DNA from 2 places in the Allobosea sp. P1_A7 genome. Region 1 is predicted to be linked to the other one. Evidence: predicted binding sites of a transcription regulator. Region 1 holds the regulator's gene; the other holds the start of a gene.
What was found. The regulator PhoB, encoded in region 1, activates phosphate uptake and scavenging genes when phosphate is short. The targets are predictions, from matches to a motif close to TGTCATNNANCTGTCAT.

Region 1 (8,505 bases):
CCAACGTCAAGGATCAGGTCCGCGCCGCCTGGAAGGGCGCCACCGACCCGGCTGGCAAGCCGATCTTCTGATCCATGCTATGACGCGAGGCGGGTTGTTCCCGCCTCGCGTTCGACTTTGTGAGACCCGTTTCCTCGTGCTTCTTATGCGACCGGAGTAACCACGGATGGCTGCCGTGACAGACCAGATGGCCGCGCCCGGCGCGCCCGCCATTCGCCGCACTCCAAAGGGCACCTTCGACATTGTCTTCCGCAATGCCAGCCGGGCCGCCGCGCTCTTCGTGCTGGTGCTGCTCGCGGGCATCATCGCCTCGATGATCATCGGCGGCTGGCCCGCCTTCCGCGAATTCGGCCTTGGTTTCATCACATCCAGCGTCTGGGACACCCAGAACGAGCAGTATGGCGCCTGGCCTGCCATCGTCGGCACCTTGTCGACCGCGCTGATCGCGCTGGTCCTTGGCGTGCCGCTCTCGCTCGGCATCGCCGTCTACCTCACCCAGCTCGCGCCGCCCTGGTTCAAGCGCCCGGTCTCAACGACGATCGAGCTGCTCGCCGCCGTGCCCTCGATCATTTACGGCATGTGGGGTCTCTTCGTTTTCGTGCCGCTCTTCGCGGCCTATGTGCAGATCCCGGTCTCGAACATCGTCGAAGGCATTCCGCTGGTCGGCACCGTGCTGTATTCGCGCTCGCCCTCGGGGCTCGGCATCCTGACGGCCGGCATCATCCTCGCCTTCATGATCATCCCCTTCATCGCCTCGATCACCCGCGACATGCTGGAGCAGATCCCGTCCGTGCTGCGTGAGAGCGCCTATGGCATCGGCGCCACGCCCGTCCTCGTGATCGCGCGTATCCTTGTCGCGCGCGTCAAGTCCTTCTGAGCGGAGCCTGGCCATGAACAGCGCCGTCACCCCGCCCGCAACGACGCCTCATCAGGTCTGGGGCCGCGTCCGCCCCGCGCGTCGCACCGCGGATCGGGCGATGAAGATCATCGCCACCAGCTTCACCCTTCTCGCCATCTTCGTGCTGTTCTGGATTCTCGGCATGCTGCTCGTGAAGGGGATCGGCGGGCTCTCCGTCGCGACCTTCACCCAGGTCACGCCCGGTCCCGGCAGCGAGGGGGGCGGCCTTGCCAACGCCATTGTCGGCTCGATCGTGCTGACCTTCCTCGGCATCGCCGTGGCGACGCCGGTGGGCGTGCTCGCCGGCACCTACCTTGCCGAATACGGCAAGGGCTCCAAGCTCGCGGACTTGATCCGTTTCATCAACGACATCCTGCTCTCCGCGCCGTCGATCCTGATCGGCCTCTTCGTCTACGTCATCCTGGTCGAGCCATTCCGCGGCTATTCCGGCTGGGCCGGCGGCGTGGCGCTGGGCATCATCGCGATCCCGGTGATCGTACGCACCACCGAGGACATGCTGCGCCTCGTGCCGAGCTCGTTGCGTGAAGCCGGTGCTGCGCTCGGCGCCCCGCCTTCGGTCGTCATCACCAGCGTGACCTGGCGGGCGGCGAAATCCGGCATGGTCACCGGTATCCTGCTGGCCCTGGCGCGCATCGCCGGCGAGACGGCGCCGCTGATCTTCACTGCGCTGAACAACAATTTCTGGTTCTCGCCCAGCCTCGTCGGCGGCGTCTCCAACCTGCCGGTGACGATCTACCAGTTCGCCTCCGCCCCCTATGAGAACTGGCAGCAGCTCGCCTGGGCCGGTTCGCTGATCATCACCGTCTCGATCCTGTGCCTCTCGCTTATCGCCCGCCGTATCGTGCGGGGCGGCAAATGAACGGCCTTAAACCCTCGTCGCGTTCGATCTGAAGGAACAAGTCGATGCTTTCGACGCTGGAACTGAGCCCGCAAGCGCTTGATGCCGAGGCCCCCGTCCGGATCGCGGTCAAGAACCTCGATTTCTACTACGGCGAGCACAAGGCGCTGAAGAACATCAATCTCGACTTCCGGGACCGCCATGTCACGGCCCTGATCGGACCGTCGGGCTGCGGCAAGTCGACCCTGCTGCGCATTTTCAACCGGATCTACTCGCTTTATCCCGAGCAGCGCGCCACCGGCGAGATCCTGCTCGACGGCCGCAACGTCATCAGCAACGATATCGATGTGAACGAGCTGCGCTCGCGCGTCGGCATGGTGTTCCAGAAGCCGACGCCCTTCCCGATGTCGATCTACGACAATGTCGCATTCGGCATCCGCCTCTACGAGAAGCCGCCGAAATCCGAGCTCGATGACCGCGTCGAGGGTGCGCTGCGCCGTTCCGCGCTCTGGGACGAGGTCAAGGACAAGCTGAAGACCTCCGGCATGGGCCTGTCCGGCGGCCAGCAGCAGCGCCTCTGCATTGCGCGGACCATTGCCCAGAAGCCGGAAGTCATCCTGTTCGACGAGCCGACCTCGGCGCTCGATCCGATCTCGACCGGCAAGATCGAGGACCTGCTCGAGCAGCTCAAGACCGACTTCACCATCGTCATCGTCACCCACAACATGCAGCAGGCGGCGCGTATCTCGCAGTACACCGCCTTCATGTATCTCGGTGAGGTGATCGAATTCGACGCCACCAACACCATCTTCATGAACCCGCACAAGAAGCAGACGCAGGACTACGTCACCGGCMGCTTCGGCTGAACCGGCGCCCAGCCTTCCAACTGCTTTGCCGACAAAGGATACGCCGCGATGACTGATCACATCGTCCGCTCATATGATGCCGATCTCGAGGGGATCCGCCGCAGCCTGGCCGAGATGGGGGGCATGTCGGAGCGCATGCTCGGCGATTCGACAGTCGCCCTGGTGCGCCGCGACACCGGGCTGGCACAGAAGGTCATCAGCGCCGACCAGCGCCTCGACAATCTGCAGCGCGAGGTAGAGGAGAAGGCGGTGCTCACCATCGCCCGGCGCCAGCCGCTCGCCAACGACCTGCGCGAGCTGATCTCCGCCATCCGCATCGCCGCCGATATCGAGCGTGTCGGCGATCTCGCCAAGAATATCGCCAAGCGCGCGGTCGCCATCTCCGGCCAGTTCCAGCCGCCGTCGCGCGCGGTCGTCGGCCTCGAGCATATGAGCCGCCTGGTTCAGGCCCAGCTCAAGGACGTGCTCGACGCTTACGCCGTCAGCAACGAGCAGAAGGCCATGGAGGTCTGGCGCCGCGACGATGAGATCGACGCGCTCTATACCTCGCTCTTCCGCGAGCTGCTCACCTATATGATGGAAGACCCGCGCAACATCACCTTCTGCACGCATCTCCTGTTCTGCGCCAAGAATGTCGAGCGCATCGGCGACCACACCACCAACATCGCCGAGACGATCCACTATCTCGTCACGGGCGAAGCCTTGGACGCAGCCCGCCCGAAGCTCGACACGACCAACATCCTTCTGGACGCCGCCACCGGTGAGTGACCGGCGCCCGACACCTTTGGGACCGAGTGAGACATGCCTGCACGCATCCTGATCGTTGAGGACGAAGAGCCGCTGACCCTGTTGCTGCGCTACAACCTCGAAGCCGAAGGCTTCGAGGTTGACAGCGTCGCGCGTGGCGACGATGCCGAGCTGCATCTGCGCGATCATACGCCGGACCTCGTGCTGCTCGACTGGATGCTGCCCGGCCTTTCCGGCATCGAGCTCTGCCGGCGGCTGCGGACCCGTCGCGATACCGAGCGGGTGCCGATCATCATGCTCACCGCCCGCGGCGAAGAGACCGAGCGTGTGCGCGGCCTTGCCACCGGGGCCGACGACTATGTCGTCAAGCCGTTCTCGCTGCCCGAGCTGATCGCCCGCATTCAAGCGCTGCTGCGCCGCGCCAAGCCGGGTCATGTCGCCGGCCTGCTGGCCGCCGGCGATCTCGAGCTCGACCGCACCACCCGCCGTGTCCGCCGCTCAGGGAGCGAGCTGCATCTCGGCCCGACCGAGTTCCGCCTGCTCGAGTTCCTGATGCAGGCGCCGGGGCGGGTCTATTCCCGGGCCCAGCTGCTCGACGCGGTCTGGGGCCGCGACGTCTATATCGACGAGCGCACCGTCGACGTCCATGTCGGCCGGCTGCGCAAGGCGATCACCCCTGACAACGCCAAGGATCCGCTGCGGACCGTTCGCGGTGCCGGCTACGCCTTCGACGAGACCTTTGCGCGGAGCTGAGACTTGGATTATCGGGGACTTGGATCATCGGGCCGGATATCGAATCCGCCCGACGATCTAACCGTCTATGGTTGCATCGGCCTTCCCGAAAACCGCAATCCACCTTTCGGGCCGATACCCTAGCGCGGCCCTGCGATGATGATCGCCGCGCCGGCGAGGCAGATCAGCCCGCCGGCAATGTCCCAGCGGTCGGGGCGAAAGCCTTCCACGGCCCAGAGCCAGACGAGCGAACTGACGATGTAGACGCCGCCATAGGCGGCATAGGCCCGTCCGGCGGCTTCGCTCTCCGCCAGCGTCAGCAGCCAGGCGAACAGGGCGAGCGAAAACAGTCCGGGTACGAGCCACCAGATGGGCTTGCCGAGCCGGAGCCAGCCTCAGAACGCGAAACAGCCGGCGATTTCGAGAATGGCTGCGCCGAAATAAGCGGCGATGGTCGGCATGGTTTGTCCCTGTCGATGGCCTTCGGGGCGGGATTACCCTTGACCGCAGGGCGCGCTGACGGCAAGCCGGACCGATGCCCACACATCACATCGCCATCATTGGAGCAGGGCCCTCCGGGCTGATCGCGGCCGAGCGCCTCGCGGTGGCCGGCCACGCGGTCACGATCTACGATCGCATGCCCTCGCCGGCCCGCAAATTCCTGCTGGCCGGGCGAGGCGGATTGAACCTCACCCATTCCGAACCGCTCGACGGCTTCCTGGCCCGCTATCGCGATGCGCAAGCCTGGCTGGAGCCGGCCATTCGCGCCTTCCCGCCACAATCCCTGCGTGACTGGGCCGATGCGCTCGGGCAGGACACGTTCGTCGGCAGCAGCGGCCGCGTCTTCCCGCGCGCCATGAAGGCCTCGCCCTTGCTGCGGGCATGGCTGCGCCGGCTCGAGGGCCTCGGTGTCAGCTTCGCGCCTGGTCATCGCTGGACCGGCTGGAGCGAAGCGGGAGCTCTGACGTTCCGGAGCCGCGATGGCGCCGATGTCGAGGCGCGGCCCGACGCGACGCTGCTCGCGCTCGGCGGTGCGAGCTGGCCACGGCTGGGTTCGGATGGTGGCTGGGCACCCTTGCTGGCGGCGCGCGGCGTTGCGATTGCGCCGCTGCGCCCGGCCAATGGCGGTTTCACGGTCGATTGGTCCCAGACCATGCGAGAGCGTTTTGCCGGAGTACCGTTGAAGCGCATCGTCCTGAGCTTCGGCGGCCAATCCGTGCCCGGCGAGGCGATGATCGATGCAACGGGTCTGGAAGGCGGCGCGGTCTATGCACTCTCTGCCCCGATTCGCGAGACGATCCTGCGCGAGGGCAGGGCGGTCATCACCATCGATCTGCGGCCCGATCACGAGGCGGCGCTGCTGGTCCAGCGCCTCGCGCATCGTCGCAAGGGCGTGACGCTGAGCAATCATCTGCGCAAGGCTGCAGGTCTTGCTCCATCCGCGATTGCGCTGCTGCGCGAAGCGGCGAAGGGGCCGCTCCCCGAAGACGCGGAGAGGCTGGCCGCACTGATCAAGGCCGCGCCTCTGGTGCTGACCGGTCTCAGGCCGATCGAGCGGGCGATCTCCACCGCCGGTGGCGTCGCCGCCGCCGAGATCGAGGAAGGCTTCATGCTGAAACGCTTGCCCGGTACCTTTGTCGCAGGCGAGATGCTGGATTGGGAGGCGCCGACCGGCGGCTATCTGCTGCAGGCCTGTTTCGCGACCGGAGTCGCAGCTGCAGCAGGGATTCAGGCCTGGCTCGCGGATAGCTGAACGATCGCCTCAGGCGATCGCGATGATCTCGACCGCCTCAGTGCCGATGCTGACGCTCTCGCCAATGCCCTTGCCCATCAGCGCGCTCGCCAACGGCGCGACATAGGGCAGCGTTCCGTGTGCCGGATCGGCCTCGTCCTCGCCGACCAGCCGCCAGTTCTGCTCGCGCCCATCGGCCCGGCGGATCGTCACTGTCGAGCCGAAGCGGACGATGTCGTGCCTTTCCTGCGCAGGGGCCAGCTTGGCGCTGGCGCGCCGCGCCGCCCAGTAGCGGAACTCGCGCCGCGTCTGAGCGATCTCTGTGCGGTCGCCTCCGGCCAGCGCCGCCGCGTGTTCGTCATGCCAGCGCGCCAGCTGGGCCTCGATCTGTGCGAGCCCTTCAGGCGTCACGAGGTTCGGGTGAGGCGAGACTGGCCGGTCCGGCAGCTCGTCCAGGGTCCCTCTTTCCTCGGCTTCCTTGACGAAGGCGCGAGTCATTCTGGCCTCCTCCTATTGATCTCGGCACATCCGGCGAACCGGACCACAGCTTTCAGTGTTACGTCCTCACGACTGCTTGCGATGCAGCGCCAACCCGATGCTGGAATCTGAAGCGGCGACCACTTGGAGATGGGGATCAGGCACTGCCGAAGACAAGACCCGAACAGTCTACACCCCCGTGTCCGGCCGCACCATCAAGAGCAGAGCCATCGCGCGCTGCCCCTGGCCCCCGATCACGAGCGCAGTCCCGTTCCCAAGGGGGCAGCCGATGCCGGAAGAGCGCCGCGCTTGCGTCGGGCCGTCCGTCGCGGCCACCTTGATCCTGAGTTGCGAGACCCGACGGCGATCGTTGCGCGCGCAGGCTTCGATTGACTGACGTATAGCCCAATGATTATGAATGCAGATCAATAGCCAGAGAGTTATGCGTTGTGATCCGTGCAGACACACCGTGCTCTCCAAGACGTTTACCGGCCGGCCCAGCCTCTTCGAGAGGTTGCGCTGCGATCTCGAGCAGACGGTTGGCCCGATCCCAGAAGCGAGAGTTCCGGAGAGAAGGGAAGATCATGAGCCAGAGCGAGTCCCAGAACGAAAACTCCCCGTCTCGGATGATCGACGAGCGGATCACCGAGCTGGGCGACTGGCGAGGCAAGATGCTCTCCCAGCTCCGCGTATGGATCAGGCAAGCCGATCCTGAGGTGGTAGAGGAGTGGAAATGGCGAGGGGTTCCGGTGTGGTCCCACGACGGATTGATCTGCACTGGGGAGACCTACAAGAGCGTCGTCAAAATGACCTTTGCCAAGGGGGCCTCACTCGACGACCCATCGGGCCTCTTCAATTCCAGTCTGGATGGCAACACCAGGCGGGCCATCGACATCCACGAGGGTGAGACGATTGACGAAGGGGCATTGAAGGCTCTCATTCGCGCAGCCGTGACCCTCAACACGTCCGGCGGCTGCGGCAAGACCAAGTCCCGCGGATAAGCCTCGCTCCGTCTCGATATGCGCCGGCGCGCGATGAAAGCCGGACTTGCATCGCGCCCACCCCCGGGACCGCTTCAATCCGGCTTCTCCTGCCACGGTGTACTCCTGTCACCTGCTGTCAGTTATCCGCCTGCTGCGACGGCGTACCCCTCGCGCTCCGCCCGGTTTCGCCCCATATTGCCGCCATGCCGAAAAGCTCCGACACGACCGCCAAGGCTAAGCCTGCAAAAAAGCCCGCCTCCGCGCGCACGCCGAACTCCAAGGCCACCAAGCCCGAGTTGAAGCCGCTCGAGGGCTATCTCGCCGATCTGCTCAATCCCGCGATCAACCGCGGCAGGGCGGTCCCGGGCGGCGCCTCCGGTTTCAGCGACCAGCCGCAGGCCGGTTATGGCGAGCCGCGCCCCGGCGACACCAAGCTGAAGAAAAAGCCGAAGAAAGGCGACGCGGCCTCTGCCTTCGGCGAGGCCGAGGGCGAGACCGCTGCCTCCGTCACCGCGCATTCGCTGCAGCACCTGCTCGAGTCCGGCAGCCCCTTCATCGATCCCGGCAAGCCCTGGACGCCGCATCGCCCGGCCCGCCCGGACAAGTCCGAGGGCGGCATCGCCTTCCGCATGCAGTCGGATTTCGAGCCGGCTGGTGACCAGCCGACCGCGATCGCCGATCTCGTCGACGGCGTCGCACGGCAGGAGCGCGACCAGGTCCTGCTCGGCGTTACCGGCTCCGGCAAGACCTTCACGATGGCCAAGGTGATCGAGGAGACGCAGCGCCCGGCTCTGATCCTCGCCCCGAACAAGACGCTGGCCGCACAGCTCTACGGTGAATTCAAGAGTTTCTTCCCCGACAACGCGGTGGAGTACTTCGTCTCCTACTACGACTACTATCAGCCGGAGGCCTACGTCCCGCGTTCGGACACGTTTATCGAGAAGGAATCCTCGATCAACGAGCAGATCGACCGCATGCGCCACTCGGCCACGCGCTCGCTGCTGGAGCGCGACGACGTCATCATCGTCGCCAGCGTCTCCTGCATCTACGGCATCGGCTCGGTCGAGACCTATACGGCGATGACCTTCGCCATCAAACTCGGCGAGCGCATCGAGCAGCGTCAGCTCATCGCCGATCTCGTCGCCCTGCAATACAAGCGCACGCTTGGCGATTTCGCCCGCGGCACCTTTCGCGTGCGTGGCGATGTCATC
Region 2 (6,726 bases), on a different contig from region 1:
AGCCGCTGCATGGCGATGACGACGAAGACGGGCGGCAGCATCGCCAGCATCGCGGTTGCCATGGCGAGCTGCCATTCGGTGAGCGCGTCGGCCGTGGTGATCATCTTGCGGATGCCGATGACGATGGTCTGCATCGAATCCTTGGTGGTGACCAGCAGCGGCCAGAGATACTGGTTCCAGCCATAGATGAACTGGATGACGAAGAGCGCCGCGATCGTGGTGAGCGAGAGCGGGACCACCGTATCCTTGAAGAACTTGAACGGACCGGCGCCATCGATCTTCGAGGCCTCGAGCAGTTCGTCGGGGATCGTCATGAAGAACTGCCGGAACAGCAATGTGCCGGTCGCCGAGGCGATCAGCGGCACGGCGAGGCCCTGGTAGGTATCGAGCATGCCGAGATCGGAGACGACCTTGAAGGTCGGGAAGATGCGGACTTCGACCGGCAGCATCAGGGTGACGAAGATGATCCAGAATGCCGCCATCCGAAACGGGAAGCGATAATAGACGACTGCGTAGGCAGAGAGCACGGAGATGAAGATCTTGCCGAACGCGATGGCCAGCGCCATCACTAAGGAGTTGAACATCATCACGGCCACCGGCTCGCGGGTCGAGCCCGAGGTCCCGACGAAGAGGATGCGGTAGTAGTTCTCGAAGAAATGCGGGCCAGGATAGAGCGGGAGCTGGCCGTTGATGATGGTCGCAGCATCCCAGGTCGAGGCGACGAAGGTCAGCCAAACCGGAAAGGCGACGATCAGCACGCCGATCGTCAGGATGATATAGGCGACGATGTCGCCGAAGCGGCGGTTCTCGACCATCAGTGCCAGGCCTCCCCGTCGCGCAGCAAGGCCGCGAGCGCCTCGGCGCAGGCGTTGAGGAATTCCTCGCCCTTCTTCGGCGTCGCGCGCCGCGCATCGCCGATCACGCCGGTCTCCGTCATCTCACGGAAGGGGCGGTAGCGCGCGACGGTCGGGCGCATCAGGCCACGCGGATCCGCGCCGAGCATGCCGAAGGCCTGCCCCAGCCGCTCCTGCTTCACCGTTTCCGGCGCCAGCACCATCATCATCGAGGTCTCGATCTCGCAGGCATGCATCACGCTGGTCTGATCCTGCATGAAGGGCAGCATCGCAGTCTGCGCCAGCTCGAAATAGGTGGTCGCGATGATGCGCAGGCCGGTCTCGCGGGCGAAATCCGGCAGGAATGCACCGAGCGCGGCGATATTGCCGCCATGGCCATTGACGATCACGACCCGGCGGAAGCCATGCCGCTCGATGCTCCTGAGCAGCGAAAGCAGCACGGACCGATAGGTCGGGATGTCGAAGGTGAAGGTGCCGCCGAAGGCCATGTGATGCTCGGCCATGCCGCACCAGAGCGTCGGGGCGACCACGACATCGGCCTCGTCCAGGCGCTCGGCCGCGGCCTTGCAGACGCCCTCGCACAGGATGGTGTCGACGCCGACCGGCAGGTGCGGCCCGTGCTGTTCCATCGAGGCCACGGGCAGGACGACGATCGCATCCTTCGCCGCCTTGTGACGCAGATCCTCGGCCGTCAGTTCCTTCCAGAGCACCGAGGCCATCAGTAATTCACCTTGCGCTCGATGAAGCGGAACTGCACCGCCGTCATGGCGATGACCATCACGAGCAGGATGACCGATTGTGCCGCCGAGCCACCAAGATTGGAGCCGCCCTTGCCGTCGGAATAGACCTTGTAGACCAGCGTCTCGGTCGCGCCCGCAGGCCCGCCGCCAGTGACCGTGTCGATGATGCCGAAGGTGTCGAAGAAGACATAGACGATGTTGACGACGAGCAGGAAGAACGTCGTCGGCGAGAGCAGCGGGAAGATGATGGTCCAGAAGCGGCGCATCGGCCGCGCGCCGTCGATCACCGCCGCCTCGATCACGCTCTTGGGGATCGATTGCAGCCCCGCGAGGAAGAACAGGAAATTATAGCTGATCTGCTTCCAGGTCGCGGCGAGGATGACCAGCGTCATGGCGTCATTGCCGTTGAGCCGGGGATTCCAGGCGATGCCGAGGTTCTGCAGTCCACGCGCGAGCATGCCGAGCGAGGGATCGAACATGAAGATCCAGAGCACGCCGGCAATGGCGGGAGCCACGGCATAGGGCCAGATCAGCAGGGTCTTGTAGATCTCCGCGCCGCGGATCTGGCGGTCGGCCATGACGGCAAAGAGCAGCGCGATCGAGAGCGAGAACACGCAGACAAAGGTCGAGAAGATCGCGGTGTTGCGCAGCGCCTTGAAGTAACCCGGATCGGAAAAGAGGCTCTGGTAGTTTTCGAACCAGACGAACTGGGTCGACGTCCCGAAGGCGTCTTCCAGCAGGAAGGACTGCCAGACCGCCTGGCTTGCGGGCCAATAGAAGAACACGACCGTGATCGCGAGCTGCGGCAGGAGCAGCAGGAGCGGGATCGTCAGGCTCCGGAAATAGGCGTTCTTCTGCATGCAGCCCGTGAAGCAAGAGAAAAGCCGGGGCGGAATGCCCCGGCTCTGGATCGCAGCCGGTTCAGCGCGAGGCGGTCCGTTCGAACTGACGCAGTGCCTGATTGCCACGCTCGACGGCGGCGTCAAGCGCAGCCTTCGGTGTCTTCTGGCCGTTCAGCGCCGCTTCGAGCTCTTCCGACCAGATGTCGCGGATCTGGACCAGGCCGCCGAAGCGCAGGCCGCGCGAATTCTCGGTCGGCTCCTTGTTGTTGAGTTCCAGCAGCGGCGTCTCGAGATAGGGCTTGTCCTTGTAGAAGCCCGAGTCCTTGACCTTGGCATAGGCGGCCTTGGTGATCGGCAGATAACCGGACTCGGTGTGCAGCTTCACCTGGCGGTCGACATCGGACAGGAAGGTGAAGAACTTGGCGACGCCCTTGTATTCGTCAGCCTTCTTGCCGCCCATCACCCACAGCGAAGCGCCGCCGATGATCGAGTTCTGCGGTGCCCCGGCCGCTTCCGGATAGTACGGCATCGCGGCGTTGGCCCAGTCGAACTTGGCATTGGCCTTGACGTTGCCGAAGAAGCCCGACGAGGTCAGCATGATCGGGCATTCGCCCGAGGTGAAGCGGCCTTCACCGTTATTGGTGCGGCCGGAGTAATCGTAGGTCTTGTCCTTCTGCAGCTCGACCAGGTTGGTCCAGTGCTTCAGGAAGAGCGGGCTGTTGAAGTTGAGGACGGTGTCGAAACCATCGAGACCATTCGCCTTGGTCGCGATCGGGATGTTGTGCCAGGCACCGAACTGCTCGATATTGGCCCAGGTCGCCCAGGCATTGGTGAAGCCGCACTTGTCATATCCGGCGGCCTTCAGCTTCTTCCCGGCCTCGAAGACTTCTGGCCAGGTCTTCGGCGGGGCGTCGGGGTTCAGGCCCGCCTTCTTGAAGGCGTCCTTGTTGTACCACATCACCATGCTCGACGAGTTGAACGGCATGGAGAGCATGTCGCCCTTGGCGGTCGAGTAGTAGCCGGTGATCGCCGGCAAATAAGCCTTGGGATCGAAAGGCTCGCCGGCTTCCTTCATCAGTTCGTGCACGGGCTTCACCGCGCCCTTGGCCGACATCATCGTGCCGGTGCCGACTTCGAAGACCTGCAGGATGTGCGGCGCGGTTCCGGCGCGGAAGGCGGCGACGCCGGCATTCAGCGTGTCGGGATAGGAGCCCTTATAGGCCGGAACGACCTTGTATTCCTTCTGGGAGGCGTTGAATTCCTCGGCCAGCTTTACGACAACGTCGTTATTGGCACCGGTCAGCGCATGCCACCACTGGATCTCTGTCTGCGCGACGGCCGGAGCCGCACCGGCCAGCGTCAACACCGCGGCCGAAATCATCAAGCGCGATCTGGATGTCATCTATCTCTCCCTTATGCCCCGCTCGTGCGGGCGGCTCTTGTCGTTGGTGCGCAAGCTAGCATGAAGAACAGGTGACGTTTCAATGACAATCGCACGACATGTGCGCCATGTCTGATCCGCGTCCCTGCACTCTTGCACATTGGCTGCGAAGCGGCTGTTCTCGCCTGCGACTTTCAACGTGACAATTCCACCAACGGACGATCGATCATGCCCGAGCTTGCCCTGACGCCACGGAACACTTTGCCGGCGGACGCCGCAGCCGCCGCGCTCGCTGGCCGGGTCTGGCGCCCGGACGTCGCCGGTCCCGCGGTCGTTGTTCTGCGCGGTGATGAACTTGTGGATATCACCGCTGCCTTCGCCACGATGCGCGATCTCTGCGAGACGGCCGATCCCGCCGCAGCCCTGCGCGCCGCCAAGGGGCAGCCCATCGGGACGCTCGCCGACATCCTTGCAAACACGCCGCCTTCGCGTCGCGATGCGACGAAGCCCTGGCTGCTCGCACCACTCGACCTGCAGGCGGTCAAGGCCGCCGGAGTGACCTTCGCGGTTTCGATGCTGGAGCGCGTGATCGAGGAGAAGGCGCGGGGCAACCCGGCCGCCGCCGCCACGATCCGCGAGGAGATCGGCAAGCTCATCGGTGACGATCTCTCGAAGCTGAAGCCCGGCTCGCCCGAGGCGATGCATCTCAAGGACGTGCTGATCAAGCAGGGAGCCTGGAGCCAGTATCTCGAGGTCGGTATCGGGCCGGATGCCGAGATCTTCACCAAGGCGCCGCCGATGTCGGCCGTCGGCACCGGTGTCGATGCCGGCCTGCACCCGGCCTCGACCTGGAACAATCCCGAGCCGGAGATCGTGCTGATCGTCGCCTCGACCGGCGCCATCGTCGGAGCAACGCTCGGCAATGACGTCAATCTGCGCGACGTCGAGGGCCGTTCGGCGCTGCTGCTCGGCAAGGCCAAGGACAACAATGCAGCGGCAGCGGTCGGTCCCTTCATCCGCTTCTTCGACGCCGGCTTCTCGCTCGACCATGTCCGCAGGACAACCGTGACGCTGACGGTCGAGGGCGAGGACGGCTTCAGGCTCGAAGGCTCGTCCTCGATCGCAAAGATCAGCCGCGACCCGGCTGATCTTGCTGCGCAGATGCTCAATCGCAACCATCAGTATCCCGATGGCGCGGCGCTCTATCTCGGCACCATGTTTGCTCCGATCAAGGATCGCGACACGCCGGGCGGCGGCTTCACCCACAAATATGGGGACATCGTCACGATTGCCGCGCCGGAACTGGGAGCGCTCGTCAATTGCATGCGCCGCACCGATGAATGCGAACCCTGGACCTTCGGCGCCTCGCATCTGATGCGCAATCTGGCGAAGCGCGGGCTTCTGTGAACCAGGGGGCGGTCCTCGTCTTCGGCGAAGCGCTCGCCGATCTGGTGCCGGAGGATKGGTGCGGCGAGCGCTATCAGTGCGTGCTGGGCGGATCCGGTTTCAACACGGCGCTGGCGCTCGCCCGCTGCGGCACCTCCGTGGCTTATTGCGCGACGCTCTCGCGCGACGTCACGGGGCGGCGCTTCCAGGCCCGGCTTGTGGCAGAGGCGATCGATCGGCGCTTAGTTGCTGAGAGCGACGCCCCCACACCGCTGGCCGTCGTTGCCCCGCTTGGGGTCGATGGCGGGGCGCGATATCACTTTCACCTCGCCGGTACGGCGCTGGCCGAGCCTCCGCCATTGCCCGACCTCACGGGTTTTGGCCATCTGCATGTCACCTCGTTCGGAGCGACGGTCGGTCCATCCGGAGACGCGGCGTTGACGCTGCTGCGCCAGGCGCGCTCCGCCGGCCTGAGCACCAGCTATGACGTCAATATCAGGCCGCCGGCGCTGCCGGATCGGGAGGCGGCGCTTGCCGCCATCGAGCAGCGCATGGCGCTGTCAGACCTCATCCGGCTCAGTACGGACGATGCCGACTGGCTCTATCCCGGCGGCTACGTTGCGCCGCTGCGCCGTTGGTTCGACCGGGGCGTTTCAGCGATCCTGCTGACCGAGGGCGATCGCGGAGCGGCGCTCGAGCGGCCCGGGAAAAAGACTGTCCGCGGCTTCGTTCCGGTTGCAGAGCTGGTCGACACGATCGGCGCCGGCGACAGCTTCATCGGCGCATTTCTCGCTTCGCTCGCGCATGCGGGCGAGCTCGGAGCAGGACTGCGCGGATTGTCAGACAGCGTTGCCGCATCCGCAATGGGTTTTGCGGCAGAGGTCGCAGCCGAGACCTGCGGCCGGCGCGGCTGCGATCCGCCGCGTCTCACACCCAAACCACCCTATGAGTGAGGGGAACGCGCCAATGCGCCTGAGCTATCTCGACTACCACACCTGCGGCGAGCCGGTGCGCATCGTTACGGGCGGCTATCCCGAGCTGACCGGCGCGACGATTCTCGACAAGCGTCGACAGGCGCGCGACAGCCACGATCAGCTGCGCCGTGCGATGATGCTGGAACCGCGCGGCCATGCCGGAATGTACGGTGTCATTCCGGTCGAGGCGAGCCATCCCGAGGCTGCCTTCGGCGTGCTCTTCACTCATAACGAGGGCTACTCGACGATGTGTGGCCACGCCACCATCGCGCTCGGCCGCTATGCGATCGAGCGCGGCCTGGTGCCAGCGGTCGAGCCCGTCACGCACTTTGCCATCGAGGCGCCCTGCGGCCTGCTGCGGCTCGCCTGCGACGTCGCCGACGGGAAGGTCGGGGAGGTGCGCTTCGAGAGTGTGCCGGCCTTCGTCCATGCCCGCGACCGTGTGGTCGAGGTGCCCGGCTTCGGAAGCGTCACGACCGACATCGCCTATGGCGGAGCCTTCTACTGCATCCTTCCGGCTTCACGCTTCGGGCTCGATCTCTTCGAAAC

Region 2: the regulator PhoB is predicted to act here: its motif matches at 3,921-3,937, upstream of ugpB (sn-glycerol-3-phosphate ABC transporter substrate-binding protein UgpB).

What each region holds. Positions count from the first base shown of each region.
Region 1 is NZ_JBFTZN010000026.1:18,781-27,285, forward strand. Features, by position in the region: gene pstS (phosphate ABC transporter substrate-binding protein PstS) at 1-71, shown strand, start outside; partial or broken gene AC1D34_RS06775 (ABC transporter permease subunit) at 167-856, shown strand; gene pstA (phosphate ABC transporter permease PstA) at 891-1,778, shown strand; gene pstB (phosphate ABC transporter ATP-binding protein PstB) at 1,823-2,623, shown strand; gene phoU (phosphate signaling complex protein PhoU) at 2,672-3,391, shown strand; gene phoB (phosphate regulon transcriptional regulator PhoB) at 3,425-4,123, shown strand; partial or broken gene AC1D34_RS06800 (YnfA family protein) at 4,243-4,563, opposite strand; gene AC1D34_RS06805 (TIGR03862 family flavoprotein) at 4,638-5,855, shown strand; gene greA (transcription elongation factor GreA) at 5,865-6,332, opposite strand; gene AC1D34_RS06815 (DUF1801 domain-containing protein) at 6,896-7,312, shown strand; gene uvrB (excinuclease ABC subunit UvrB) at 7,498-8,505, shown strand, end outside.
Region 2 is NZ_JBFTZN010000007.1:10,826-17,551, forward strand. Features, by position in the region: gene ugpE (sn-glycerol-3-phosphate ABC transporter permease UgpE) at 1-815, opposite strand, end outside; gene AC1D34_RS01930 (creatininase family protein) at 815-1,573, opposite strand; gene ugpA (sn-glycerol-3-phosphate ABC transporter permease UgpA) at 1,573-2,454, opposite strand; gene ugpB (sn-glycerol-3-phosphate ABC transporter substrate-binding protein UgpB) at 2,516-3,817, opposite strand; gene AC1D34_RS01945 (fumarylacetoacetate hydrolase family protein) at 4,046-5,224, shown strand; gene AC1D34_RS01950 (PfkB family carbohydrate kinase) at 5,221-6,156, shown strand; gene AC1D34_RS01955 (proline racemase family protein) at 6,170-6,726, shown strand, end outside.